Regions from separate parts of the Photobacterium sp. TLY01 genome, predicted to be linked through region 1. Evidence: riboswitches for the same ligand, from Rfam matches in the RefSeq annotation. Region 1 holds a riboswitch; each other region holds the start of a gene.
The links. Region 1 has a riboswitch for thiamine pyrophosphate ahead of thiB (thiamine ABC transporter substrate binding subunit). Riboswitches for the same ligand answer to the same signal wherever they lie in the genome.

Region 1 (9,983 bases):
TGGCGGCAATCTGTTCGACCAGTTCACGGGCGGCATCGCCACCGTTGGAATGAATTTCCAGCAGACGGTCGCGGCCCTGTTCCATTTTGCGCTTCAGCTCCGTGTGCATCCGGGCACTGTCGGCGATCAGCGAGTCCAGCGCCTCGGGGCTGTGGTTGTCACTGGCCAGCAGGGAGATCAGCTGTGGCTGAATGGCTTCATACACGGCGCGGCCAGTCGGACAGGTTTCTTCAAAGGCATTGAGGCCCTCGTTGTACCAGTGCGCCAGCAGTGCCTGCGAGGTGCCCTGCAGATGCGGAACATGGATCTCGATATCCCGCTGCTGGCCGATCCGGTCCAGACGGCCAATCCGCTGTTCCAGCAAATCCGGGTTGTTGGGCAGATCGAACATCACCAGCTGGTTGGCAAACTGGAAATTGCGGCCTTCAGAGCCGATTTCTGAACACAGCAGCACTTGTGCGCCGTCTTCAAGCTGAGCGAAGTAAGCCGCCGCTTTGTCGCGATCCAGAATCGACATGCCTTCATGGAACACAGTGGCGCGGATGCCTTCTTTTTCACGCAGCGCCTGCTCCAGGTTGAGCGCCGTTTGCGCGCGGGAGCAGATCACCAGCACTTTTTCGTTGCGGTTGGCTTTGAGGAAATCCAGCAGCCAGCTCACCCGCGGGTCGAAGTTCCACCAGGTGGCCGATTCGCCTTCAAACTCCTGATAGATATCTTCCGGATACAGCAGTTTGAGCACTTTTTGTTCTTCGCTGATTTTCCCCATCATCATGCCGGCGACACGCATGGCCGTGCTGTACTGCGACGGCATCGCCAGCGGATACAGGTTCAGGTGACGCTGAGGAAAGCCCTGCACGGCGGAGCGGGTATTCCGGAACAGCACTCGGCCGGTGCCGTGGCGGTCCATCAGGTTATCGATCAGCTCCTGGCGCGCGGCACGCTGAGCATCTTCATCTCCCTGAGCGGTCAGGGTGTCCAGCAGCGGGGCAATGTCCTGTTCCGGCAGCAGGCTGATCAGGGTCGCGCGGCTGTGGTCGTCCAGTTGTTGACCGGCCAGCAGCTCTGACACTGCATCGGCGACCGGGGCGTACTGGCGCTCCTCATCGAGAAAGGCCTCGTAATCGTAGAAACGATCCGGGTCGAGCAGACGCAGGCGGGCGAAGTGGCTCTGATGGCCCAACTGATCCGGTGTGGCGGTCAGCAACAGGCAGCCCGGCGTTTTCTCGGCCAGAGCTTCCACCACTTGATATTCACGGCTCGGCGCTTCTTCACTCCACACCAGATGGTGGGCTTCATCGACCACCAGTAAATCCCAGTCGGCGTCCAGCGCTTGCTCAAAACGACGGCGGCTCTTGCGCAGAAAATCCAGGGAGCACAGCACGTATTGCGCGGTCTCAAACGGATTGGCGGCCTCGGCAATGGCCTCGACACAGCGCTCTTCATCGAAGATAGAGAAATACAGGTTGAAGCGGCGCATCATTTCGACCAGCCACTGATGCTGCAGGGTTTCCGGCACCAGGATCAGTATGCGCTCGGCACGTCCTGCCAGCACCTGCTGGTGGATGATCATGCCGGCTTCAATGGTTTTACCCAGGCCCACTTCGTCGGCCAGCAGAACCCGTGGCGCAAAACGGCGGCCCACTTCATGGGCGATGAACAGCTGGTGCGGGATCAGGCCGGCACGCATGCCGCACAGGCCGCGCAGCGGGCTCTTGTGCTGCTGGTGCTGGTTTTTCAGGGCGCGGTAGCGCAAGGCGAAACGGTCCATGCGGTCAATCTGACCGGCGAACAGCTTGTCCTGCGGCTTGTTAAAACGGATCTGGTTGCTGAGGAAGATTTCGCGCAGCGACACATTTTCTTCCCCGGTATCAGTGCGGGTGCCGATATAGGTCAGCACCCCTTGTTGTTCTTCCACTTGCTCGACCCTGAGCGACCAGCCCTCCTGACTCTCAGTCACATCACCGGCGTTGAACATCACGCGGGTGACAGGGGCATCATGGCGGGCATATACGCGATTCTCTTCGCTGGCGGCAAACATCAGGGTAACCGTACGCACATCCATGGCGACCACAGTTCCTAACCCTAAATCACTTTCAGTATCACTGATCCAGCGTTGACCCAAAGCAAATGGCATAGTGGACAAAACCTTCTAAATATTTGAAATCAAGGAGAATTGGATCCCGGCGACGATGAATATATCAACTACACTGAAATTAAGTGTAAGCCACAAATGGCGCCGGCAAAAAAGGGGGCTAATGGTACTGCATGATGGGAGCCAGGTCACGGGCTAAGTGATGGACCCAACAAGTGAGAAAATTGTCACAATATTTTCATTTTTTGCGGTCATTAATGAAAAGCGGGTTTAGGCTTATGAATGATAGCCTTTGCCAATGGCTATTTCAGGTGAACAAGGAGACGTCTATGGACGATGCTGATAGGAAAGTCTTTGTACTTGATACCAACATCCTGTTACATGAACCCCTCGCCATCTACTCTTTCAAAGAGCACGACGTCGTGATTCCCATGACGGTCCTGGAAGAACTCGACCGGATCAAAGACAGCAAACGTGACGTTGCCCGCGATGCCCGTGTTGCGATCCGCGCCCTTGAAGATATCTTCCACGATGCCACACCGGAACAAATCTCAGCCGGGATCCCCCTGACCGAGCAAGGTGACCACAAAGGCCGTATCGCGATTTTCGCCGATTACGAAATTCACGAAACTGTGCATGCCTTTGCCGACAAAGCCGGGGACAACCGGATTCTCAATGGGGTGCTCTACCTCCAGAACCATTATGCGCCGCGCAAGGTGGTGCTGATCACCAAAGACATCAACATGCGCCTGCGGGCTAAAGGCGCCGGGGTGTTTTACGTTGACGACTATCGCTCAGATCAGCTGATTGATGATGTCAGCCTGCTGACCAAAGGGTTCCACCGCTATCCGGCCAGTTTCTGGGAGCGTGTGGGTGAGTGTCATTCTGAAAAACGCGGCCGCTCCACCTTGCATACGCTGCCGCAAGAGCTGTTTGAATCGCCTTTCGTCAATCAGTACCTGATTGATGAAGACACAGATTTCGCGGCCCGGATCCAGAGTCTGGACGGCGAAATGGTGACCCTGAAAGATCTGGGGCATGAGCGCCTGATGCACCGACAGGCATGGGGCATTCATCCGAAGAATATTTATCAGGGCATGGCGATGGACGCGCTGCTCGATCCTGAGATTGATCTGGTGATCCTGACCGGCCCGGCCGGGTGTGGTAAGACGATCCTCGCCATGGCTGCCGCCCTGGAGCTGGTGATCGAAAAAGGCATGTACGACAAGATTATTGTGACCCGCAATACCCCGGACATTGCTGAATCGATCGGTTTCCTGCCGGGCACGGAAGAAGAGAAAATGATGCCCTGGCTGGCGGCTGTGACAGACACCATGGAGGCCTTGCATAAGCACGATGTCTGCACGGACGGTTCGATGAAATACATCTTCGAAAAAGCCAATATTCAGTTTAAATCCATCAATTTCATGCGCGGCCGCTCGATTCAGAACGCTTTCGTGTTGCTGGATGAGTGTCAGAACCTGACCGCGTCGCAAATCAAGACCATCATCACCCGCTGTGGTGAAGGCACTAAGCTGGTCTGTTCCGGTAACCTGGCGCAGATCGATTCCACTTACCTGTCGCCTGTCACATCAGGCTTAACCTATATCGTTGAACGATTTAAGAACTTCGAGGGCAGCGCCAACATCTACCTCAATGGTGTGGTCCGCAGCCGTCTGGCGGAATTTGCTGAAGAAAATCTGTAATTCACCGGGCGGGATCCGCTGAGCGGATCTTCAGCATTCATCGCCCGAGATACTTCCTTAATCTTTCATCTTCCGGCTCCCCCAGCACTTGCTGGGTGGGGCCGCATACCCGGATTTCTCCCTGTTCGACAAAGGCGCAGTGATCGGCAATTTTCAGGGCATCGTCCGGACTGTGGGTGATCATCAGTACCGTGATCCCGGCTTCTTTGGCCAGACTGGCAATCAGATCCAGCATTTCTTGTCGCAGCGCCGGATCCAGCGCGGAAAACGGCTCATCCAGCAAGAGAAGCGGACGGTGTCTGACCAGGCAGCGTGCCACAGCCACCCGCTGTTTTTGACCGCCGGATAACTGCTCAGGCAAGCGATCCAGATAACGGCCAATACCGACCCGTTCTGCCGCGTCTTTGACGGAGGCTTTGTCAGCGGCGCTGAGGCGCAGCCCGGGATGGATCCCCAGCGCAATATTGTCAAACACGCTCAGATGCGGAAACAGGTTGTGATCCTGAAACAGGATCGACAGCGGCCTTTCGGCCGGATTTTGCCGGTCGATCACTTCACCGTTGATCCTCAGCTCGCCGCTGTCCGGCTTGAGAAAGCCGGCGATCATCGCCAGCAGGGTACTTTTGCCCGCCCCGCTGGGGCCGATCACCGCCAGAATATCTCCCGGTGCGACCGACAGATCAAAGCTGAGCTGCATCGGCGCCTGATGAGGGTGGCGGTAGCAATGGCTCAGTTGCGACAAAGAGAGCATAGGTGCAGTCATACGTTATCCATTCGCAGTGCGGGCAGATGAGGGAGAGCGGGGCAAGAGCAGGTTTTCCACCGCAGTGAAAATGCCCAGGCTGAGCAAGAGCAACAGCAGGGCGGCAACGGCGGCGGCTTCCATCTGATAACTGTCCATCAGCTGGAACAGGTACAGGGGCAGGGTCTGAAAATCCTGGCTGCCGAACAGCGCAATCGCGCCCAGATCGCCCAGTGACAGCACGAAGCTGATCGCCATCGCCTGCGCAATCGGTTTACGCAGTGCCCGCCATTCCACCAGGTACAGGCGCGACAGGCCGCGCATGCCCAAGCTCTGGCACAGCGGATTGTATTGCTGGGCGAGATGCAGCATCGGCTGGCTCAGGGTTTTGATCACATAAGGCAGTGCCATCAGGGCATTGACGGCCACCACGACCCAAAAGGCTGAGGCAAAGACGTCGGTGAATTCGCGCAGCAGCAAAAACAACCCCGTGCTGATCACCAGCCCTGGAGTGACCAGAATAATGGTGCCGATCAGCTCCAGTCCGTCGGCAGAGAGGCGGTAGCGTTGCAGCCGCCAGTAACGGCTGGCACAGAGTATGGTGATACCGCTGATCAGTGCCAGCACACAGGCCAGCGCTGCGATCTGTAACGAGTGGGTCACGGCCTGCCACAGGGCCGGGGTGGCCAGCAGTTGCGGTAGCTGGCTGTTCAGACCGGCACTCAGGACCGCCAGCATAGGCGGCAGAACTAACAAGAGTACCAAGCCAATCCAGCATCCGTCCCACACCCTTGCCGTGTGGCTGTCGAGATAATTCGGATGCCCCTGGCGGACCCGGCCGCTGAGTGTGGACAGCGGTTTGGCAAAGCGCTGGCTGAACAACACCAACGAGCAGCACAGTAGCATCTGCCATAACGCCAGCATGGCACCGGCAGCCAGATCAAAGTCGTACCTCAGCGCCTGATAGATGGCCAGCTCGATTGTGGTGGCTTTCGGGCCGCCACCGAGCGACATAATGACCGCAAAGCTGGTAAAGCACAGCATGAACACCAGCCCGGCGACCTGCGGCAGTTGCTGGCGCAGCCGCGGCCAGGCAACCAGCCGGAACAGCGGCCAGCCTTTCATGCCCAGATGGGCAGCCAACTGATGCTGTTCGGCCGGAATGCCTTCCAGACTTTGTAGCAGTAAACGGCTTGCCAGCGGCAGATTCAGGAACACATGGGCAAGCAGAATGCCGTTGAGACCGTAAATACTGAACGGCAGACGCATGTCTAAAGCGGCCAGCCATTGGGCCAGCAAACCACTGTTGCCATAAATTGCCAGCAGGCCGAATACCGCCACCAGTACCGGCAGCACCACTGTCATCGCGAATAAGCGCAGTAGTATCGTGCGGCCCGGGAAACGGCGTCGCGACAGGGCGTAAGCCACAGGAATCGCCGGTATCACACTGAGCAGGGTCGAGAGCAGCGCTTGCTTGAAGCTGAAGGCCGTGACATGACGCAGGTAAGGATCCTGCCACAAGCTGAGCGGCTGCAGTTCGGTGGCCTGAGTCAGCAGCGCGCTGAGCGCCCCGCCGACGACAATCAGGATCAGCCCGGCGCTGAACAGGCCGGGCAGGCTGGAACGGGAGAGTAACAAGATCTGTCCTATTGCCTTACTGGGTCAGGGCAGTCTGCCACTCGCGAATCCAGCTTTTACGCTCTTTCGCGACTTCATCGGCGGAAAATTCCAGCGACTTGGCAGGCAGGGGCAGGCTGCTGAAGCCTTCTGGCAGTGTCTGATTGGTCACCGGATACATCCAGTTTCCGGTTGGAATCTGTGACTGGAAGCCCGGGGTCAGCATGAAGGCCAGGAACTGATCAGCCAGCGCACTGTTGCGGCTGTTTTTGAGTTTAGCGGCGACTTCCACCTGCAGATAGTGCCCTTCGCTGAAGTTGGCGGCTTTGTACTTGTCGTCTTGCTCGGCAATCAGGTGGTAGGCCGGTGAGGTGGTGTAAGAGAGCACCAGATCGGCCTCGCCCTTGAGGAACATATTGTAGGCCTCTGACCAGCCTTTGGTCACAGTCACGGTTTTCTTCGCCAGTTGCTGCCAGGCTGCGGCGGCTTGATCGCCATAGACAGATTTCACCCACAGCATCAGACCCTGTCCCGGCGTTGAGGTGCGCGGATCCTGGTAAATCATGGTCAGATCGTCGCGCTCAACCAGGGCTTTCAGGCTCTCTGGCGGGTTGCTCAGTTTCTTGCTGTCATAAATGAAAGCGAAGTAACCATAGTCGAAAGGCACAAAGGTGTCATCGTTCCAGCCGCCCGGAAGGGTAACCGCCGTGGTATCGACCTGGTGTGTGGCCAGCAGGCCGGTTTTCTTGGCTTCCGCCATCAGGTTGTTATCCAGTCCTAACAGCAGATCGGCTTTGCTGCTGTTGCCTTCCAGACGAACCCGGTTGAGGATCGACACGCCATCGTCGAGGGCGACAAACTGAAGATCGCAGTCGCATTCTTTTTCGAAAGCCGTTTCGATGGCCGGACCTGGTCCCCAGTCGGCGGTGAAAGAGCTGTAGGTGTAAACCGTTAAAGTCGGTTGAGCGGCCGCGGCAGACGTGGCGGCAGCCAGCAGGGGTAAAGCTATCAGTTGGTGTTTCACAAAGCGCTCCTGAGTTCCTGTTAAACAGGGAATTCCGATTTCTTCAAGGCGCGGGGTTGAGTGAGAGGGAAGGTTTCCCGGAAAGGCACGATAAGCGGGTAAAGATGTGCTTTCTTGTCTCTCAGTTTTTCTCAATTCCTCCGCCAGCATGATCTGGTTCAGGTTCAATGGGTCCCGTACGCCGTACGATCTCAGCCCGAAGACTCCCCATGAGAACGGCTCTCATTGTAAACGCGGCCGGGACAGGTTGCCAGCCACAATTGCGGCCGGCTGTGAATCCTGAGGCGCTAGTCAGTTGTCAGTTGTCAGCTGAGGCTATTTGAGCTCATTGAGTCGCCAGTCGTAATCGTAAGTTGGTGATGTCAGGGTCACCGGCCGGCTGAGATATTGATTCAGGTGTGTTTGCAGCTCAGCCAGGGTGCCGAAATCACTCTGATACCAGTCATAAATCGACGACAGGCGGACACGCTGGCCGCGCACAGAAACCCCTTTCTCGCTGTTGATAAAGCGTCTGGCGGCCAAGTCCAGTTGCTGCTCCAGCTGATCGGCCTGCATGACCTCAGGGAGCAGATCCGGGCAGCCTAAACTGGCACAGTTCACCACGTAATGAACTCGCTTATCCTGCCAGATCGGGCGCAAAATGCGGTGTTCAATATCATTGAGTGACAGTCTCTGGCCGCTGATGGTGATCAGCTTTTCATCCCAGGGGCCGAAGCTGAACAAACCACCGAGTTTGGTGATCGAGCTGACCGGATAGTTATCCAGAATCACTTTGACCGTCAGGGCGTTATACAGGTTGACCCAGTAGGCAAATTGCTCATTACGGTTGTAGCGGCGCGGGTCCAGCGCGGTGAGCTGGTCCAGATAGCGAGCCAGCGCGGTTTTATCCTGCGCGCTGACCGCGGCATAACGAAAGCGGGTCTGCCCGGGGGCGACCAGCAGATAGTCGTTGAGCAGGGTTTGCCAGCGGGTATGGTCAATTTTTTCGGTACTGCCCGGGTTGCTGGCCTGCCACAAAGGCCAGAGATCGGCTTTGGGCGCTGCGAGTGTGACGAAAGACAGGCTGAGCAAGGTGAGCATGCTCAACACAGTCAGGATTTGGCGTAGCGGATACATGTGAACACCTCTGTCAAAAGATTGATATTCAACAGACCGAAGTAAAGGGTGTTTCTTTCCGGTACCGGCGCTGAACAAAACACCCTGCCGGAGCAGGGTGTCTGAGTCAGTCAGCACTGACAGTATAGATCAGGCCAGAAAGGCCGGGATCTGACTTTCATACGCAGCGATTTTATCTTCGTGCTGCAGGGTCAGGCCGATGTTATCCAGACCATTCAGCAGGCAGTGGCGACGAAATTCGTCAATCTCGAATGCGTAGGTTTTGCCGTTGGCACTGACCGTCATGCTTTCCAGATCCACTGTCACCTCAGCGCCCTGGTTGGCGTCGACAAACTGGAAAATCTCGTCCACTTCGGTATCCGTCAGGCGCACCGGCACCATCTGGTTGTTGATTGCGTTACCATAAAAAATGTCGGCAAAGCTCGGCGCAATCATGATCTTGATGCCGTAGTCAGCCAGGGCCCAGGGGGCGTGCTCGCGTGAGGAGCCGCAGCCGAAGTTTTCACGGGCCAGCAGGATACTGGCGCCCTGATAGCGCGGGTAGTTGAGGACGAACTCAGGATTTGGCTGCTGGCCGGCGTCATCGAGAAAACGCCAGTCGTGAAACAGGTGCTTGCCAAAACCGGTCCGGTTCACTTTCTGCAAAAACTGCTTCGGAATGATGGCGTCAGTGTCGACGTTCGCGGCATCCAGCGGCACCACCAGTCCAGTATGTTGTTTGATTCCTGCCATGTTTGTTTCCTCTCAGATTAGGCGGTGGCGACGGTGGCTTGGTCCAGCTCGCGGATATCCACGAAATGACCGGCACAGGCGGCGGCAGCGGCCATCGCCGGGCTCACCAGGTGAGTGCGGCCATCGCGGCCCTGACGGCCCTCGAAGTTACGGTTACTGGTCGAGGCGCAGCGCTCCCCTGGCCCCAGGCGATCGTTGTTCATCGCCAGACACATAGAGCAGCCCGGCAGGCGCCATTCAAAACCGGCTTCAATGAAAATTTTGTCCAGCCCTTCGCGTTCGGCCTGTGCTTTGACCTGCTCAGAACCGGGCACCACCAGTGCCTGCACATGGGGGGCGACTTTGCGGCCTTTGGCAACCGCGGCGGCAGCTCGCATATCTTCAATGCGGGAGTTGGTGCAAGAGCCGATGAAGACTTTATCAATCGGGAAATCGGCCAGCTTTTTACCCGCTTCCAGACCCATGTAGGCCAGTGCTTTGGCGGCAGAAGAGCGCTCAACCGCATCGCTGAAGCTGTCCGGGGCCGGAATCGGCTCATCAATGGCAATGACCTGACCCGGGTTGGTGCCCCAGGTCACCTGTGGTTTGATGTCTTTGGCATCCAGGGTGACCACGTGGTCGAACTGGGCATCGGGATCGGATTTCAGGGTCTGCCAGTATTCGACAGCGGCGTCAAAATTGGCGTCGGTGGGAGCAAAGTGACGGCCTTTGATGTAATCAAAGGTGGTCTGATCCGGGGCAATCAGGCCGGCCTTGGCACCCAGCTCAATGGCCATGTTACAGACCGTCATCCGGCCTTCCATGCTCAGATCGGTGATCGCTTCGCCGCAGAACTCCACCACATAGCCGGTACCGCCGGCAGCTGTGGTCTTGCCGATGATCGCCAGAATAATGTCTTTGGCTGTGATGCCAGGGGCGACTTTGCCTCTGACTTCAATCTTCATGGTTTTGGCC
Region 2 (9,983 bases), 370 kb from region 1:
TTATTGCCCGTGATAAAGCAGCCGTCTTCGTGGATGGCCGCTATGTGGTTCAGGTTCGTAAACAAGTGCCGGGCGACGTGTTTGAGTACCGTCATCTGATCGAAGAACCCCCGATGCACTGGGTGGAAACACAACTCGCGTCAGGCAGCAAAATTGCCGTCGACCCGCGCCTGCACAGCGGTGCCTGGCTGCAGCGGACTCAGCAAACCCTGTCCAGCGATCTGACGCTGGTGCTGCTGGACACCAATCCGATTGATACGCTGTGGGCAGATCGCCCGGCCCCCACCCTGTCGGATGCCCGCTTGATGGGACTGGATTTTGTCGGCCAAAGCAGCAGCGACAAACGCGCCAAAATTGCGGCCAGCCTGCAACAGCAAAAAGCCGATGCCGTGCTGCTGACCCAGCTCGACAGCATTGCCTGGCTGCTGAACGTGCGCGGCAGTGATGTGGCCTGCTTGCCTGTGCTGCTCTCCGCAGCCATTCTGCACAACGATGGCAGCGTCGATTTCTTCATTGATCAGGCCCGTCTGCCGGCTGAGTTTGCGGCGCACGTCGGCGAAGGCGTCCGCGTTCAGGCGCCGGAAACCCTGAAAAACAGCTTAAACGCCCTGCAAGGAAAACGCGTCCTGCTCGACCCGGCCACCAGCAATGCCTGGTCCGGACAAACCCTGCGTGATGCTGGTGCCATCATCCTTGAAGGCGCCGATCCCTGCATGCTGCCGAAAGCGGCGAAAAATGCCACCGAAGTCGCCGGCATGAAAGCCTGCCATATCCGTGATGGCGTCGCGGTGTCCAAATTCCTGGCCTGGGTCGACCGCCAAGTCGCGGCCGGCAACTTGCTGGACGAAGCAACACTGGCCGAGCAGCTGTGGCAGTTCCGTATTCAGGATCCAAGCTGTACCGATGTCAGCTTTGACACCATTTCTGCAGCCGGCGGCAACGCAGCCATGTGTCACTATAATCACAACAACCAGCCTGAGCCGGGCGTCCTGCAAATGGACAATGTCTACCTGGTGGACTCCGGCGGCCAGTACCCGGACGGCACAACCGATATCACCCGCACCATCGCCATCGGCACGCCGGGCGATGAAGTGAAGCAAACCTTCACCCTGGTCCTGAAAGGCCATATCGCACTGGCAACCGCCCGTTTTCCGCGCGGCACCACAGGCTCACAGCTTGATGCGCTGGCTCGCCAGCACCTGTGGGCCCATGGCTTTGATTTCGACCACGGCACGGGTCATGGTGTCGGCCATTTCCTCAATGTGCATGAAGGCCCGCAGCGCATTTCAAAAGCGCCGAATCCGACCGCGCTGCTGCCGGGTATGGTACTGTCCAACGAACCGGGCTACTACCGCGCCGATGCGTTCGGCATCCGGATCGAAAACCTGGAACTGGTGGTCGAAGTACCAACCGAGGGCGACATGACAGTACTGGGCTTTGAATCCCTGACCCGTGCCCCGATTGACCGCCGTCTGGTGGATCTCAGCCTGCTGACCGATGCTGAGCTCAACTGGCTGAACCGTTACCATCAAACCGTGTTCGAGGTGATCAGCCCGTCGCTGCAAGGCGAGGATCTGAGCTGGCTGCAACAAGCCACGGCACCGCTCAGCCGTTAACTGAGATGCAAGACCATGAAGCTCCCGGCCGGGAGCTTCTTTTTTTACCGGCAATCAGGTCAGCGAGTGACTCAAGCCGGAGTATGCGGGATGCCAGTCTTTCCACACCACCTCAAACCCGTGCTGCTTCACCGCGTCTGCAACCTCAGCCACGGCGCGTTCATCACTGATCGCAAACTGCTCCAGCTCAGGCTCATCATCGGCATAGCCGCCAGGCTGGGTTTTGGAGCCCGCCGACATGCTGGTGATCCCTAATGGCAAGACGTTATCGCGAAAATGCGGCGACTCCCGGGTCGACATCGACAGCTCGACTTCAGGATTAAACAGCCGGTAGGCACAAATCAGCTGCACCAGCTGGCGGTCGCTCATCACGGATTTGGGCTCCAGGCCGCCTGTGCAGGGGCGCAAGCGCGGGAAGGAAATCGAATACCGACTCTGCCAGTAAGTGCGTTCGAGATAGTCCAGGTGACTGGCGGTAAAAAAGCAGTCGGTGCGCCATTCCTCCAGACCAATCAGCGCACCAATGCCGATTTTATCGATCCCGGCACGGGCCAGTCTGTCCGGCGTGGCCAGCCGATATTCAAAATCCATTTTATTGCCGCGTAAATGATGCTTGGCGTAAGTCGGGGCGCTGTAGGTTTCCTGATATACCATCACCGCATCCAGTCCCAGGGTTTTCAGCTCAGCGTATTCATCCTGATCCAGCGGCTGCACTTCCATCGACAGATAGCTGAAGTGACGCTTAATTGCCGGGACACATTCGCGGAAATAGGCCATGCCGACCTTGCGCTCATGTTCCCCGGTAACCAGCAGCACGTTGTCAAATTGTAACGCCTTGATCGCCGCACATTCCCGTTCGATCTCGTCAAGATTCAACGTCCGCCGCTTGATCTTGTTTTCCATGGTAAAGCCGCAATAGGTGCAGCTGTTGGCACAGAGGTTCGACAGGTACAAAGGGACATAAAACCCGATGGTGCGGCCAAACCGCTGCCGCGTCAGTGCGGCCGACTGCTGCGCCATCTGCTCGAGATACGGCTCTGCCGCGGGCGAAATCAGCGCTTTGAAATCCTCCAGATCGCGCTTGCGATGACTGAGCGCCCGCTCGACATCCGCGGCCGTTTTACTGTAAATCGACATCCGGACATCATCCCAGTCCAGCTGCCGCCATACATCGACATAACTCATGACCTCTCCTTACGCGCTGGCGTCTAAAAACGCTGTGAGCGGACTGGACGCCACGGCATGACTGACGGTACCAGCCAGGCCGGCTTCGTAGGCCATCCGGCCGCTCTCCACGGCCAGTTTAAAGGCCAATCCCATGGCAATCGGATCCGCCGCTGCCGCAATCGCCGTATTGACCAGCACAGCATCGGCACCGCGTTCCATGGCTTCAGCCGCATGAGAAGGCGCACCGATCCCGGCATCCACAATCACAGGCACCCGGGCCTGATCGATAATGATGTCGAGAAAATCCCGTGAGGCCAGCCCTTTATTGGAACCTATGGGAGCACCCAGCGGCATCACGGCGGCACAGCCGACTTCCTCCAGGCGTTTACACAACACAGGATCGGCATGACAGTAGGGCAGTACAATGAAACCTTGCTTGACGAGCGCTTCGGCTGCGGCCAGCGTTTCTATCGGATCCGGCATCAGGTACTTGGGATCCGGGTGGATTTCCAGTTTCAGCCAGTTGGTTCCCAGCGCTTCACGGGCCAGCTGGGCGGCAAAGATCGCTTCTTTGGCATTCTTGGCTCCCGAGGTATTCGGCAGCAGGTTGACTCCCGCCTCACGCAACGGGGCAAGAATGTCATCATCTCGGTTATCAATATCCACCCGCTTCAATGCCATGGTCACCAGCTCAGAACCGGATGCAATAATTGACTTTGCCATCACGTCCCGGCCAGCATATTTGCCCGTTCCGGTAAAAAGGCGGGATGAAAAGGTTTTATCGGCAATGGTCAGCATGTCAGCCTCCTGCTATGGCTTGAAACAAGGCGATTTCATCGCCGTCATTGAGCCGTTGCTCGGCCCAGAACTCGCGGCCCAAAATGGCCTGATTGAGCGCAACTGCTGTGGCATCCAGCGGCATCGCCAATTGCTCCAGCAGCTGTTGCAGCGAGCTTTGTGCCGCCAGCTGCATGGCTTTGTCGTTCACCAGAACGGTTATCGTGGTCATCAAGATTCCTTACTACATACAGGACATTGCGGGTTGGCAGGCAAGGCAAACTGCTGCCATTGCAGGCTGAGGCCGTCGAACTGGCGGAACTGACGGACACAGAGATCACCGCTGTCAGTGATGGCTTTCACCGCCTGCAGCGCCTGAAAGGTTCCCATAATGCCGACCACAGGTCCGGCAATCCCGGATTCACTGCAGTTCTGCGGGGCTTTCATCTCGCCGTTCGGAAATAAGCAGTGGTAGCAAGGCCCCTGCCGGGTGCGAAAATCAAAGCTCATCAGTTGCCCCTGCCAGCGAATCGCCGCGGCAGAGATCAGCCGTTTACCGTGCTCAAAGCAGGCCTGATTAATGGCATGGCGGCTGGCAAAGTTATCGGTACAATCAAGCACCACATCAGCCAGACTGATTTCCATCGCCAGTTGCAGCTTGGCCAGTCTGGCTGTCACTGCACGGGCACGGATCAGCGGATTGAGCGCCTTGATCTGCGTCACGGCGGCCTGTGCTTTGCTCTCACCCTGATTATCATCACGGTAGATAATCTGCCGCTGGAGGTTGGAGCGCTCAACCTTGTCACCATCGGCAATCACCAGGCTGCCAACGCCCGCCGCCGCCAGATATAAGGCTGCCGGTGCGCCAAGCCCGCCCGCACCGATAATCAGCACCCTGGCCTGCTGCAGGGCCTGCTGGCCCTGCTCTCCGATTTCCGGTAGCTGCACCTGGCGCTGGTAGCGCAAGAAAGACTCGTCTGTCAGCATGACTACCTCACCAGCTTGTCAGCAAATGCCGCCAGTGCCTGCTCGAGATCCGCTGCCGCTGTCACAGCCCGCACCACAGCCACACAGGACACGCCCGTCTGCCAGACATCTGCAACATTGGTGAGATCAATCCCGCCGATGGCGACCGTCGGATAGCGGCCGGCCACTGTGCCGAGGTGCGCTTTTAACTGAGCGATCCCTTGTGGTGGAGTCGGCATGTCTTTGGTCGGGGTCGGGAAAATATGGCCGATCGCTACATAGCTGGGTGCCAGTGCCAGACCGCGTTGCAGCTCAGCCGCCGTTCGGGTTGATACCCCCAGGCGGATATTTGCCTGGCGCAGCGCATCGAGATCCGCGATATCCAGCTCTTCCTGCCCCAGGTGCACACCGTAAGCACCGTGCCTGAGCGCCAGCTGCCAGTAGTCGTTAATAAACACCTGGGCGTTGTGCTCCCGGCCCAGACGAATCGCATCAATAATCTGCGCCTCCAGCTCAGGATGCGCTGGATCTTTGATCCGCAACTGAACAGTTTTCACCCCAAGCGGCAGCAATCGGGCAATCCAGCGGACATCATCAACAACCGGATAGAGCGGACCGATGCCGCCCTCCATCACAGGAAATGACGCTTGCATCACCTCACTCATGCCTGCTGTTCCTCATGGGTTTTCGCCTTGTGGTAGAGCTCGCTGCCCTTGTCCCGAAACTCCTCCGCTTTCTGGCGCATCCCCTCCAAGGGATCCTCGAGCATTTGAATCACCTGAGCGTCCTCTTGCGCTTTGGCGTAATCCCGCACTTCCTGGGAGATCTTCATCGAACAGAATTTCGGTCCGCACATCGAGCAGAAGTGAGCCACTTTGCCCGATTCCTGTGGCAGCGTTTCATCATGGAAAGCCCGCGCAGTATCCGGGTCCAATCCGAGATTGAACTGATCTTCCCAGCGGAATTCGAAACGGGCTTTGGACAGGGCATTATCACGCACCTGCGCCCCGGGATGACCTTTGGCCAGATCAGCGGCGTGGGCACACAGCTTATAGGTGATCAGACCGGTTTTGACATCGTCTTTGTTCGGCAGACCTAAATGCTCTTTCGGCGTGACATAGCACAGCATGGCGCAGCCAAACCAGCCGATCATCGCCGCACCAATACCAGAAGTAATATGGTCGTAGCCCGGGGCAATGTCGGTGGTCAGCGGGCCTAAAGTATAAAACGGTGCTTCATGGCAGTGCTTGAGCTGCTCATCCATGTTCTCTTTGATCAGGTGCATCGGGACATGTCCCGGGCCTTCAATCATTACCTGGACATCGTACTCCCAGGCTATCTTAGTCAGCTCGCCTAAAGTGCGCAGCTCACTGAACTGGGCTTCATCATTGGCATCAGCAACTGAACCGGGACGCAGGCCGTCACCCAGCGACAGGGAGATATCGTACTGGGCGCAGATCTCGCAAATTTCACGAAAATGCTCATACAAAAAGCTTTCTTTGTGGTGCGCCAGACACCATTTCGCCATGATAGAACCACCGCGGGAAACAATTCCGGTTACCCGCTTGGCGGTCATCGGGACAAAGCGTAACAATACACCGGCGTGAATCGTAAAATAGTCGACCCCCTGCTCCGCTTGCTCCAGCAAGGTGTCGCGGAAGACTTCCCAGGTCAGGTTTTCAGCCACACCATTGACCTTCTCCAGCGCCTGATACATAGGGACAGTCCCAATGGGCACCGGGCTGTTACGGATGATCCATTCGCGGGTTTCGTGAATATTTCGGCCGGTCGACAGATCCATCACGGTATCGCCGCCCCAGCGGGTCGACCACACCAGTTTTTCCACTTCTTCCTCGATTGAAGAGGTCACGGCCGAGTTACCGATATTGGCATTCACTTTCACCAGGAAGTTGCGGCCAATGATCATCGGCTCGGATTCCGGGTGGTTAATGTTCGACGGAATAATCGCACGGCCTTCCGCGACTTCTTTGCGAACAAACTCTGGGGTGATGTCTTTGGGCAGATTGGCACCAAAGCTGTGTCCCGGATGTTGCTGATTCAACACCTCATCACGATACTGAGCGCGACCCATATTTTCCCGGATCGCGATATATTCCATCTCCGGCGTAATCATGCCCTGACGGGCATAGTGCATCTGAGTCACACACTGGCCAGCTTTCGCACGGCGTACGCGGGCTCGGTGGGCAAAACGCAAATCATCCAGCGTGTCATCGGCCAGACGCTCTTTGGAATATGCTGAGCTCAGCTCATCCAGCAGTTCGGTATCGCCGCGCTCCTCAATCCAGCTTTCACGCAGTGTCGGCAGGCCGTTATAGATATCAATGGATTGCTCAGGATCGGTATAAAAGCCGGAGGTGTCATACACTCGAATCGGCTCGTTTGGCTCAAAGATAGGGTTGTTTTTATCGCCGCCGACCAAAGAATCGGCCTGGGCGATTTCACGCATGCCGACACGGATATCATCCCGGCTGCCGGTGACATAGACTTTCCGGGAATTGGGGTAGGCTTGGGTGGTGAGTGAATCAATGAATTGTTTCGCTTCCAGTCTCGCTTGTTTGCGATTCGACATAGCAATTTCCTTTTTCAATGTTAGGGAAGTTGCTTGACGGATGGGCGCGTAAACAAGAGGCGGACACATGTAGGGCGTGTCGCATCGTCTGATACAGCAGCAGTACGCTAAAGGTACAGCTAGGCAGAAGATTTTCTCTTGTTCCCTTCGCAGATACTAATCTGATCAGGTTCAACGGATCCCGCAATGCGGTCTCAGCCAGTTGGCACTCCGACAAGTTTCAGTCAAAGAGTATAAGGAAGCATCACCCGCTCAGCAAGTCGTCTTTTTCATCCCTACACCACTACAGCGTTTTCTGCTGGCAGATCAGCACATCACACTTCAAGTGTTGCGCCAGCTCATAACGTATATCACCCAGCCAATGAATGCCGGGTTTGTAGTTCCCCGTGATCACTAAATCGACTTTGATCGTCTTCCCCAGCGCAATCAGATGTTCGGCAACATCACCGTCGGCCAGATGAATCGCCGCAATCGGACGTGGTGAATGCTTTGCCAGATCAGACAACTGAGCCATTCTTCTCAGCTCCTGCTCGTTATGCGCCTCGTCGAGCTGTAAATCGATATCCAGAAAGCTGACATTACCTACACCCGGCTCTACATAGGCCAGATGCAGATCTGCATTGTTTTGCTTGGCAATCACACCGGCTTTTACAACTAACTGTTTTACATTCAAATCATCCGGGTTAATTGCCAGTAAAATGGTATGGTACATACCCATAATCATCGCTACTCCTGCTAGGATTAGTGCACAATGTAGTAACCGTCATGTGAGAAGCACGTCGCTTTGTGGTATCAGACTTTTTCCTGTCTTTTGACCATAGCATGTAATGATTCTGTCACCATCTGGGCTTTCTATGAACCAACTGATTATTCTGGGCTATGTGGCGATTGGCGGGGCGGTCGGCGCCTGCTCACGCTATCTGATTGCTGAACTCTCGGTGATTTTATTAGGCAAGGGATTCCCGTACGGAACGCTGGCCGTCAACATCATCGGTTCATTGATGATGGGTATGCTGAGCTCGGCACTGAACCAGGGCATGATAGAGGCAGCTCCCTGGCGTCCATTGATTGGCATCGGCATGCTGGGAGCGCTAACGACTTTTTCTACGTTTTCGATGGATAACCTGATACTGCTCCAGCAAGGCGCCTATATTAAGGCTGGCTTGAATATGATGCTGAACTTATCTCTGAGCCTATTTGCTTGCTTCGTGGGATTTCAGTTGCTTCAGCGTGGATAAGCGGATGCATGATTCATAATGTCTTCAACCACTGCAAATTTCCACAGATACTTACCACCGCGGACATTTAGACATGGATGACAAGGTTACTAAAACTGACAGGGGATGACGGACGATAGGACTGGCACCCCAGCGGGCTGACGTTCACAGCGCATGAGCTGACCTTCAGAAACAACAAAGCCCCGTCCGAAGACGAGGCTTTTGTATTTGGCAGGGGATGACGGATTCGAACCGCCGACATTCGGTTTTGGAGACCGACGTTCTACCGGACTGAACTAATCCCCTAGAATTGGTAAGTATTGTATACAGCTGAACGAGAATTACCAGCCCTTCCGCCTGAAAATGACTGATTACTTTGTCGATCGACTACTAAAACATCAACAACTTGCAATACGCGCGATCTTCAGATGTTGCGCATCACTTTCACCAACCAATCGACTCACTCAGCAGATCCAGAATCCTGAAAAAGCAAAAAGGCCACCCGATTAGGGTGGCCTTTTTTAAAAGGAAGCCTGGCGATGTCCTACTCTCACATGGGGAGACCCCACACTACCATCGGCGCTGCTGCGTTTCACGTCTGAGTTCGACATGGGATCAGGTGGGTCCGCAACGCTATGGTCGCCAAGCAAAATTTATTCAACAATCTTGGAAAATCTGACTTAAGTTCTCAGCACATCATTCAAGTGCTTATGGAGTCCGCTAAAACCCCTTGGGTGTTGTATGGTTAAGCCTCACGGGCAATTAGTACAGGTTAGCTGAGCGCCTCACAACGCTTACACACCCTGCCTATCAACGTTCTAGTCTCGAACAGCCCTTCAGGAGGCTTAAAGCCTCAGGGATGACTCATCTCAGGGCTCGCTTCCCGCTTAGATGCTTTCAGCGGTTATCGATGCCGAACTTAGCTACCGGGCAATGCGTCTGGCGACACAACCCGAACACCAGCGGTTCGTTCACTCCGGTCCTCTCGTACTAGGAGCAACTCCCTTCAATCATCCAGCGCCCACGGCAGATAGGGACCGAACTGTCTCACGACGTTCTAAACCCAGCTCGCGTACCACTTTAAATGGCGAACAGCCATACCCTTGGGACCGACTTCAGCCCCAGGATGTGATGAGCCGACATCGAGGTGCCAAACACCGCCGTCGATATGAACTCTTGGGCGGTATCAGCCTGTTATCCCCGGAGTACCTTTTATCCGTTGAGCGATGGCCCTTCCATTCAGAACCACCGGATCACTATGACCTGCTTTCGCACCTGCTCGAACCGTCATTCTCGCAGTTAAGCGGGCTTATGCCATTGCACTAACCTCACGATGTCCGACCGTGATTAGCCCACCTTCGTGCTCCTCCGTTACGCTTTGGGAGGAGACCGCCCCAGTCAAACTACCCACCAGGCACTGTCCGCACCCCGGATAACGGGGCGACGTTAGAACATCAACACGACAAGGGTGGTATTTCAAGGACGGCTCCACAGATACTGGCGTACCTGCTTCGAAGCCTCCCACCTATCCTACACATGTAGGGTCAATGTTCAGTGCCAAGCTGTAGTAAAGGTTCACGGGGTCTTTCCGTCTAGCCGCGGGTACGCAGCATCTTCACTGCGATTTCAATTTCACTGAGTCTCGGGTGG
Region 3 (9,983 bases), on a different replicon from region 1:
CATCTCAGTTCGCCTCCAGATTTACAGAAACAGGAAGAGAGATCAGACCCGGGGCGATTTGTTTCGATGCCATAGCAAATGCTTTATCCAGCTCAGTCCCAGCCTGAGATTCCAATGATTGCCATTGATGTGTGCCGTCATTCCATGCCCAGTAGCGCTGGCCATCAAGGCTACGTGCCACGAAGGCCACACGGCCGAGATACAGCAGATCGGCTTCAATATTTTCCGCGTCACTCAGGGCCAATTTGCCCTGATAGACACCCAGCTTAGTACCGTAGTCCATTTCAATCTGGTAAGCCTCGAGAATACGACGATACTTCTCAGCGTCGCTGATATCGGCCTGAGCCATCATGAACTCCAGCTTTGCAATCCGCGCTAACCTTTGCTCTCGTTTGATCGGTTTGTCATCTTCTACCACAGATTTCAGACCATCGATCATTTTGTACATCAATGGCACCACACCCTGGCGGGTTTCTTTGATGCCTGAAATCTGCTCGCTCAGACTGCTTTTTTCTGATTCCTGGCTCTCAACCAGACGAGCCAGATGATCCCGATAGACGATCAGGTTTTTCACTTCTTCCTGCAGAGCTTCAATGTCAGCCTTCATTGAAAGCGTTGCATCTGCACTTTTATCAATCTTGTTCTGGCTTTGTTGGGCAGACTGATTGATTTTGCTCTCAATATTGCGGGCCACTTCAAGTGTATTGGCGCCTGCATTTATGCTCAGACCGAGTGCAATCACGGTCAGACTGGATTTCATCATGTTCATCTTGGAGCCGTTACCTTAAGCATCCTGTTCAAAAGCAAGCTATTGAGCCAACTTCCCATCACTATTCAATGACTCATTAAGCTGAGTGACTGGTCACACATCTTAGTTGAAAACAAATCTCATTTAAACTATAAAATCCGGAAATTTTGCTTCCGCCTCTGCCACAACAGCACGGCGCAGATCAGGCCAAATCACGCATTCAGAACAATCCGGATGGTAGACAGTGACCTGAAGAAACTGGAACGATATAATGCGCAGGATTATCAGTTACTCGGAAAGTAAAGTGTCCAATCTCTCCATTGAATCGATTCAACAACAGCTGTCTGACTTAGGCTTCCGCCCGGAAGGGATCAGAATTGTGACGGTTTCAGCGATGACTCCAGAGTTATTAGAAACTTGCACGACTCAGGAAAATGAATGTTTCTATAACTCTTACATGAATGTCATTTACCGCAAGGGAGAGCGGTACGTGTTAGGGTTTCGCTGCGAAGATCCGATCGTTGATCATGCGATCATTCGCTCAGGTGATCAGTATTACGATCCGACATTACAGGCGAATGGCGATTTCACATCCTATCAGTTTGCGATACTCACAGAATTTACCGTTTTCGATATGATGCACCATGCAAAGGCGAATAAGGACTTTCCACCAGATCTTGACTACCTGTTTACGAAAGCAAGCAAGTTCAAAAATGTGATTGCTGTCAAATAGCGTAGCAGGTGAGTCGGTTACTGCACCGTGCCACCTTTGTCTCTTCAGAGAATATTCAGTAAAACTTTGAGCTAATGCTCAAAGTTTTATGATATCCCCAAGATTTTAACGTTAACCCATGAGATTTTGTGCGTTGTGTGGCATAAATGTGCTTTATTGCTTAGTGTGTCTGCATCTGCGCAATAAACTGTTTTTCGTATAGTTATCAAATGTTAACGATTCATTGGAAGGAATTAAGCATGAAACCTTTGGTTTACAGTCTGATCGGTTTGTCTCTGGCCGGATGTAGCAAGGGCGTTCTTGTCTCTATTCCTGAAAGCTTACAATCGGCTGAATTGCCGGATACCGGTTTTTTAGTCGGTAGCATTGGCGCATCAACGATTTGGCCGTCTACCGGTGAAAACTTAAAAACAACACTGTATTTCAGTCGAGCTGAGTCAGAGCAAAATTTCACAATTTCAAATACGAACGACTCCACTGACTTCCGCAGCACCACCGCTGTAAGTTCTTTATTTACTGTGCCACTGCCATCGGGGAACTATCTGCTTCATACGATCACGTTTACAGGTACGGACGGTCGAAAAACTGTCCATACACAAACCGATAAACAGCTGGATTTAAGTTTTTCTGTCAAGCCAGGAGAAATTACTTATCTGGGCGAGTTTATTGCCAGTAGTAAAGTTTCCCGAAGTTCACTGTGGAACACAGATTATCCCAATGGGAAAGGTTATCTGACACACAGTTATGCGCTAGAAAGGGATCGCAACTTTTTCTACGAGCTGCACCCTGAGTTTTCCGGAAAGCAATTCAATACAGTCACCTTTAACGCCAGCCATTCTCAGCTATTAAAATTGCAGTCGCCATCCGGGCCAGAAAGCTGACCCTTACTTACAACCGTCTTCCGCTAAAAATGACTATTCCCTTTAAATACAAGGGTTTATTTGTGTAACATTGCTCATGTTCAGGACAAAAAAATACCACAAAAATCCAACATTGAATGCTTGACATTGGCCAAGACGATACGGCTTCTGGGGTTCGGCCATTTCCCACAGAGTTATACACAGCTTTTGTGGATAACGACATGGTTATCCCTCGCTTTACTCATTCAACCACAATTTACTGCTAAAAAATTGAATTAAAAAGCCAGGAAAATTCCTGGCCAAATCATTCCACTTCGATATTACTTATTGTAAATTTGTGCAATCAGTGTCTTCAATCGTAAACGCCGTACTGAATCCGAACTTTGATAGAGTTTCCACCTCAACAGGATAGAAACCTACATCTATAGCATCTGACACATAATCTAAATCAATTGTATAGGTCTTCAACCCTATCATCTTAACTTGCTCCGGCACACAACTGTCGGCGTCCCCCTCCTTAAAACACAGACCTGATGCAGGAACTTCAATCTTGGCGCAACCAGTTTCCTCTCCACCATAGTTACTGAGATCAATGAGATCACCATCTGGTGCGTTCACCGGTATATTAAGGTTTGATTTAAGTACATCCCAGCTATAGTACCCATTCTCTAATGCAGGTGCTGCCCCTTCAATTTGGGCTCCATCAATAGAAAAAACTTCGACCTTGTGATCAATCAAATTTTCAAGCGTCTCTTCATCACAGCCAGCCAGGGCCAGTAATGAGCATAAAATTACTGCTGCTCTTGTCATATTATTATCCTTTGTCGTATCAGGTTATTGCCGGGTGAGTATCTTCTACCAGTGAGCGGAAATCCACTTCTAATCGTGAAACTGATAGCTGGCTGCCATTTTTGCAAAGCAACTGATTTGTTTACTGAATGGATTTACATTTTATGTGTAAGTCGCCGCTTTTATACCCAACATGGTGGCCGTCTTTGTTGAAATCTGTGTGCTGTTCATGACACTTTGCGTTAAAATCACCGTTCATCAGCAAGAATCAGTATGATTTCCCCGAATTTCAATACACGTTCTACCTCAGAATAATTCATCTGCTGAAGCAGTCCTTCAGCACCTGGTTATCAGTGCTCAATATTTTATAACGCGTAGTAAGCACGATTCACGCTGACACCACAGTTGCCAGAAATGCCCTGCGAAACCAGGCATCATCTCCCACCCCGCTTAAAATTAAATCTCCATCACGAACATCTGTTGATTTTATGTACAGCAAGTATGCTTTATTAGGCACAGCTGCCAGTTTTACTATCTTTTTTTGAATTTTTTGCTGTTGCTATTTTCATCAATCAGCTCTTGTAGTTAGGCTAGAAATGTTTATTTCGCTCATCAAAAAAAGGAACCTAAGATGATAAAAACGTCAGTATTAGCACTTGCATTGTCAGCTGTATTTGCTGCACCTGCGATGGCTATTCCTGCTGCAGACCTGGACCAGCTAGGTCAGGGGTTGGATGTGACTTACACCGTTTTGGATAACACTCAGGATGACTGGGTCACTTTCCGCGCGAAGATTGATTTCACAAACCAAAGCAGTAAAACATTACCCGCGACAGGTTGGTCAATTTACTTCAGCCATATTCGCATGGTTGAAAGTGTCTTAACCGACCAGGTGAAAATCAGCCATGTTAACGGGGATATGTTTAAACTCGAGCCTACCGCAAACTTTGTACCTCTGGCTCCGGGACAATCGCTTGCCATTGAGTTTGACGCAGCAAACTGGCAGGTCGCAAAAACTGACGTAATGCCAAACTGGTATTTCGTGTCTGAAGATCAGGGCCAGACCATCACATCGCTGATCACCAGTACCAGTAACCGCGTGAATGGCCTGGTCCCGACCAAGCCATCAGAAGAACTTCCTTTCGTAGCGGATTTTTCAACGCCACAACAATGGAAACGTTATGGAAGTGCTGCCATAACCGATTTTTACGATCCTTTTACCGCGCAAGACAGATACCAGCGTAATGCTGATCTCAATGTCATCAGCAATGCCAATGGCGTGATTCCTACGCCAGCCGAAATGACGCTTGGTACTGGTGATGTCACGCTGGATTCAACCTGGGTCATCGTTTACGGCAACGGTTATGAAGATCAGGCCATGTTCCTGGCCAACCAACTGGGTATCACCGCTGCGCCCTGGTCACCCACGACACAAAAACGTATCAATATGGGCTGGGGCCAGGTCAACATCAATGGCGTCCAAAAATGGGAAGAGGCATATAACCTAAACGTTGACGCCGCCAGTGAGGTCATCACCATCGGTGCTGCAGATCCTGCAGGTGCACTTTATGCCTCCCAGTCATTGTTGCAATTAATTGACGGCAATAAAGTTCCCGCAGTACAGATTGCTGATGCCCCTCGTTTTGCATACCGTGGCTTCTCCGTCGATGCAGTCCGTAACTTCCGTACCAAAGATTCGATTCTTCAGCTACTCGACCAAATGGCCGCATTTAAACTGAACAAACTGCACTTGCGCCTGGCTGATGATGAAGGCTGGCGTATAGAAATTGCCGGTTTGCCTGAGCTGACAGATGTTGGTGCAACACGCTGTCATGATCCTGAAGAAAAAACCTGTCTGTTACCTTTCCTGGGGGCTGGCCCTGAGGGTTCACCTGAATCCAATGGTTATTACACAGCGGCAGACTATCAGGAAATTCTGAGCCATGCCGCTGCACTGAACATCGAAGTCGTGCCAGAGATCGATATCCCAGGACATGCACACGCGGCGATCAAAGCGATGGAAGCTCGCTATGACCATTACGCGGCACAAGGAAACATGGCAGAAGCGAACAAATATCTGCTGACCGATTTTAACGATACCACTCAGTATCTGTCGGTTCAGATGTTCACAGACAACGCCATCAACGTGTGTATGGAATCAACCTATAACTTTGTTGATGCCGTCGTGAGCGGCCTTGTCAGCCTGCATCAGGGCGTTCAGCCCCTCAAAACCTTCCACTTCGGGGGTGACGAAATTGCTGGTGCGTGGATTAACTCGCCTGCCTGTCAGGATTTCATTGCCAACAATACTGATGGTGTGAACAGCGTCTCGGATCTGAGCCGTTACTTTGTTGAACGTATTTCTGTGATCACAGCCAACTATGGTCTGGATATGGCAGGCTGGGAAGACGGACTGATGCACGATGGTCAGGTTTACCCTCGCTCACAAATGGCAAACAGCCAGCTCTGGGGGAACGCATGGCAGAATATCTGGGAATGGGGTGTCGCAGATCGTGCCTACAATCTGGCCAATAACGACTATAAAGTCGTCTATAACCATGCGACCCACCTGTACTTTGACCACCCATATGAGCCCGATCCAAACGAGCGTGGCTACTACTGGGCACCACGCTTTACCGACACCCGTAAAACCTTTGGTTTCATGCCAGATGATGTCTTCGCCAATGCTGACTTCACTCGCGCCGGTGCACCGATCACCAAAGCCGAAGTGGTTGCTTCAGCAGGTGTGAAAAAGCTGCTCAAGCCTGAGAATGTTCTGGGTCTTCAGGGATCGCTCTGGGCCGAAACTGTCCGTACCGAAGACCAGTTTGAAGGGATGGTCTTCCCTCGCGTGTTAGGCCTGGCTGAACGTGCCTGGCACACGGCTACTTGGGAAGCCAATGACAACGCTGGCATTGCTTTGGATGAAACCGGACGTAACACAGATTACAACCAGTTCGCCAACCTGCTGGGTCAGAAAGTACTGCCGAAACTGGAGCAAGCGGGTATCGCGTTTAACCTGCCAGTTCCCGGCGGTGTGATTGAGAATGGTGTCCTTCAAGCCAATTCGACGTTCCCGGGTCTGACGATTGAGTACTCAACCGATCAAGGCGCGAGCTGGCAGTCGTACGACCATCTCAACCCACCCGCGGTTGCGGCAGGTGTTCAGCTGAGAACTGTTTCCGGTCTGCGAGCCAGCCGGGTAGCAACAGTTAACTAAGTGATATCACCGACTCACAGAGCTCCTTCGGGAGCTCTGTTTCATTTCAACCCTGATGTTCTGACCCTGAGCTTATTCAGACCATACTGCCAGTTCATTACCACTTGGCTCAGTGAAGTGAAAGCGTCTGCCGCCAGGAAAAGAAAAAATCGGCTTCACAATCACCCCACCTGCCGCGATCACGGCCTGTTCAGTGGCTTCCAGATTGTCACTGTAAATCACAATCAGTGCAGACCCTTTTTCAACCTGAGAAAACAATGGCGCAGCATAAAATCCGCCATCCAGCCCCTGCTCTGAAAATGCAGTGTATTCATCACCATAATCGATGAATGACCAGCCAAAAACGCGCTCAAAAAACGCCTTTGTCTTAGATAGTTGGGCTGCGGGAAATTCAACATAATTTATTTGATGGTGCTTTTTCACTGTGGCGGCTCCTTAATGGCTGATTTCAAAAGACATGATCGACAACGAAAGCTTAGCTGGTTTTACCTCATTAAACTCACCTGTCACCAATTTGGTGTAATTCTTTTGCTTTCTGAGAAACAACAAGGTTAGAATGACCGGCGCGAAAAAGTGCTTAAATGTTAGTTTCAGCACATCGCATCAGATGAAGAAATACGTTAGTCGGGGAGCCGTAAGGCTGAGACCACAGAGTGGGACCCGTTGAACCTGATCCAGTTAATACTGGCGTAGGGAACTAGCAGCATTGCCCGTCACCTTCTCATCCTGACCAGGATGCTCACGAAGTGTAACCCGGCGACTGTTCGTCACCCCTGCGTAATCAAACGATGATTTTGATAGCAAGGGATGCCGATGAACACGCCCACAATAGCCAAACCTTCTCCGTTAAATAATCCTGCACGTACTCCGATTACGCTGACCATTGCCGGTTCAGACAGCGGCGGCGGTGCGGGCATTCAGGCAGACATTAAAGCGATTTCAGCAACAGGTGGCTATGCCTGTTCCGTCATCACTGCACTGACGGCGCAAAATACACTGGGTGTCTCCGGCATCTTTCCTGTCAGCCCTGCGTTTGTTGAACAGCAATTGGATGCCGTTTTCAGTGATCTCGACATCCGGGCCGTCAAAATCGGGATGCTGAGTGATGCCGGTATCATCCAGGCCGTCGCAAAAAAGCTTCGCCAGTACCAGCCTGAATTTATCGTGCTGGACCCTGTGATGGTGGCCACCAGCGGGGATCTTTTACTCGAAGAAGACGCTATCAGTACGCTGAAAAATGAACTCATTCCTTTAGCCAACCTGATAACCCCGAACCTTCCCGAGGCCGTGACACTCACAGGCTCCGCCGGCCGGCATATCGATCCACCAGCCCTCAAGTGTCTTGATCAAGAAATGCTGATTGAGCAACTCAGAGCCATCAGCAACAATGCTGTGTTGCTCAAAGGCGGTCATTGGGAACATGACGCATTCAGCACGGATTACCTGATTACAAAAAGTGACACCGTCACCATTTCAGCCGAGCGTGTAGTAACTCGTAATACTCACGGTACAGGGTGCACTTTATCCGCTGCTATTGCCTCCTACCTGGCACAAGGCTTTAGCCTCGCCGACGCTGTCAATCAAGGCAAAACATATCTGACCGAAGCCCTGTGCCATGCAGATCTGCTCAGCATTGGTCAGGGACACGGACCCGTTCATCACTTCTATGCACTTCACTCGTTGAGGGATCAGGGATGAGCACATTCACTCCCCCGGTAAGTTATCCATTATTGCCGCCTGAAACTGAATTGAACAAACCCGGTATTCATATAAAGCAGCTGAGCTTGGCCTTTTCAGGTCAAAAGATCCCTTTATTCAGCCAGTTGGATTTAACGCTCCAGCCCGGGCAATGGCATTGCATTCTGGGTCAGAGTGGCTGCGGTAAAACCACTTTGCTGCGCCTGCTCGCCGATCTGTTACCCAAAGATGTGGCATGGAGCGGCGAACTGTCTGCTTCTGATAACCAAAGTATCAGTGGCCGTGTCGCCTATATGGCGCAGCAAGATCTGCTGCTACCCTGGTTAAATGTTCTGGACAACGTCTGCTTCAGCTTCAGACTGAAACAGGGTAAGGCCAGTGCAGCCGTGCAGGAGCGTGCAATCCAGCTCCTCCATCGAGTTGGATTAGGTGAAAAATTGCACGCCCGTCCATCGCAATTATCAGGGGGAATGCGACAGCGCGTTGCGCTTGTTCGCACCTTAATTCAGGACAAACCGCTGGTGTTAATGGATGAACCGTTTTCCGCTCTGGACGCCGTGACAAGATATAAGCTCCAGGATCTCGCCACTGAGTTGCTGGCTCAGCGCACCGTTCTGCTGATCACCCATGATCCTCAGGAAGCATTAAGGCTGGGTCACCACCTGTTTTTAATGCAAGGGAGACCAGGACGATTAAAGCATTTGCCCATTCCCGAAGGTGCACCGCCGAGAGCCATCAACGCTGAACTGGCCGTCAAACAACAAGCCATTATCGAGCAACTTTCCAGCCAGGGTGAGCGCAATGTTTAAAGCACTGGCAGACAAACGTGTGTTGACACCGATGAATTTTCGGCCACTTTTTCATCATTCTCTGAGTCGACTTGCGCTCAGTTCGGCGGTTCTGATCGGTTTCTGGCAGGGTATTGTCAGCCTGTTTCAGCTTCCCGGCTTTATTCTGCCGGCGCCGCTCGCCGTATTCCGCAAATTAATTCAGCGCCATGATGTCTTACTCAGCCATGCGGCTGTCACTATCAGCGAAATTGTCCTGGGGTTGGCCTTCGGGCTTGGCATTGGTCTGGTCTGCGCGCTGATGATGTTGCTTTTTAATCCGGTGAAACGCTGGTTGCTCCCTTTGCTCATCGCCAGCCAGGCTATTCCTGTTTTTGCCATTGCCCCGATTCTGATGCTCTGGCTGGGCTATGGCATTGCATCAAAAGTCGTCATGGCGGCCATTATCATCTTCTTTCCGGTGACAACCTGCTGCTATGACGGTTTGCGACACACCCCGCAGGGCTATTTAGATCTCGCGAAAACAATGAATGCCACCACATGGCAAATGTTGTGGCATATCCGGCTGCCGGCGGCCCTGCCCGCCCTGGCCTCAGGAATACGGGTTGCCGTGGTCGTCGCACCGATTGGCGCTGTTGTCGGAGAATGGGTTGGCGCCAGCGAAGGACTCGGCTACCTGATGCTGCAGGCCAACGCCCGCATGATGATCGATGAAATGTTTGCCGCTTTGCTGATTTTAGCAGGACTCTCTGTCTCGCTGTATTTTGCGACAGATTACCTGCTTAAACGTGCTATCCCCTGGCTGCCAGAGAATGGCCAGTCCCAATAAAATTCATCATACATAAGGAAAATAACAGATGACTTACTTACCGGCCCGAAGTGCCATCGCCCTTGCCATTACAAGTGTGGCCAGTCAGGCTCAGGCCAAAGACATGACCTTAATGCTGGACTGGTTTGTTAACCCGAATCACGGCCCGATCATTATTGCGCAGAAAAACGGATTGTTCGAAGAGCAGGGCTTAAACATCAAGATTCAGGAGCCTGCCGACCCTTCCATGCCAGCCAAACTGGTTGCAGCGGGAAAAGTGGATCTGGCGATCTCTTACCAAACCAGTCTGACCATTGATGTGGCAGCAGGGCTGCCGCT

Region 2: linked by a shared signal. The riboswitch ahead of thiC (phosphomethylpyrimidine synthase ThiC) and the one ahead of thiB (thiamine ABC transporter substrate binding subunit) in region 1 are both predicted to bind thiamine pyrophosphate.
Region 3: linked by a shared signal. The riboswitch ahead of thiD (bifunctional hydroxymethylpyrimidine kinase/phosphomethylpyrimidine kinase) and the one ahead of thiB (thiamine ABC transporter substrate binding subunit) in region 1 are both predicted to bind thiamine pyrophosphate.

Annotation. Positions count from the first base shown of each region.
Region 1 is NZ_CP090364.1:2,909,076-2,919,058, reverse strand. It holds gene rapA (RNA polymerase-associated protein RapA) at 1-2,134, opposite strand, end outside; gene LN341_RS13490 (PhoH family protein) at 2,422-3,798, shown strand; gene thiQ (thiamine ABC transporter ATP-binding protein) at 3,836-4,561, opposite strand; gene thiP (thiamine/thiamine pyrophosphate ABC transporter permease ThiP) at 4,565-6,178, opposite strand; gene thiB (thiamine ABC transporter substrate binding subunit) at 6,195-7,181, opposite strand; TPP riboswitch at 7,299-7,401, opposite strand; gene LN341_RS13470 (DUF547 domain-containing protein) at 7,497-8,276, opposite strand; gene leuD (3-isopropylmalate dehydratase small subunit) at 8,427-9,029, opposite strand; gene leuC (3-isopropylmalate dehydratase large subunit) at 9,047-9,983, opposite strand, start outside.
Region 2 is NZ_CP090364.1:3,278,051-3,288,033, forward strand. It holds gene LN341_RS15215 (aminopeptidase P family protein) at 1-1,616, shown strand, start outside; gene thiH (2-iminoacetate synthase ThiH) at 1,671-2,801, opposite strand; gene LN341_RS15225 (thiazole synthase) at 2,811-3,581, opposite strand; gene thiS (sulfur carrier protein ThiS) at 3,583-3,792, opposite strand; gene LN341_RS15235 (HesA/MoeB/ThiF family protein) at 3,792-4,547, opposite strand; gene thiE (thiamine phosphate synthase) at 4,550-5,191, opposite strand; gene thiC (phosphomethylpyrimidine synthase ThiC) at 5,188-7,116, opposite strand; TPP riboswitch at 7,242-7,339, opposite strand; gene LN341_RS15250 (universal stress protein) at 7,400-7,840, opposite strand; gene crcB (fluoride efflux transporter CrcB) at 7,971-8,354, shown strand; tRNA gene LN341_RS15260 (tRNA-Trp) at 8,563-8,639, opposite strand; rRNA gene rrf (5S ribosomal RNA) at 8,865-8,980, opposite strand; rRNA gene LN341_RS15270 (23S ribosomal RNA) at 9,075-9,983, opposite strand, start outside.
Region 3 is NZ_CP090365.1:932,993-942,975, reverse strand. It holds gene LN341_RS19940 (MotA/TolQ/ExbB proton channel family protein) at 1-3, opposite strand, end outside; gene LN341_RS19935 (DUF3450 domain-containing protein) at 5-769, opposite strand; gene LN341_RS19930 (hypothetical protein) at 1,020-1,481, shown strand; gene LN341_RS19925 (hypothetical protein) at 1,721-2,362, shown strand; gene LN341_RS19920 (hypothetical protein) at 2,666-3,151, opposite strand; gene LN341_RS19915 (family 20 glycosylhydrolase) at 3,762-6,350, shown strand; gene LN341_RS19910 (VOC family protein) at 6,423-6,773, opposite strand; TPP riboswitch at 6,966-7,063, shown strand; gene thiD (bifunctional hydroxymethylpyrimidine kinase/phosphomethylpyrimidine kinase) at 7,164-8,048, shown strand; gene LN341_RS19900 (ABC transporter ATP-binding protein) at 8,045-8,857, shown strand; partial or broken gene LN341_RS19895 (ABC transporter permease) at 8,925-9,665, shown strand; gene LN341_RS19890 (ABC transporter substrate-binding protein) at 9,694-9,983, shown strand, end outside.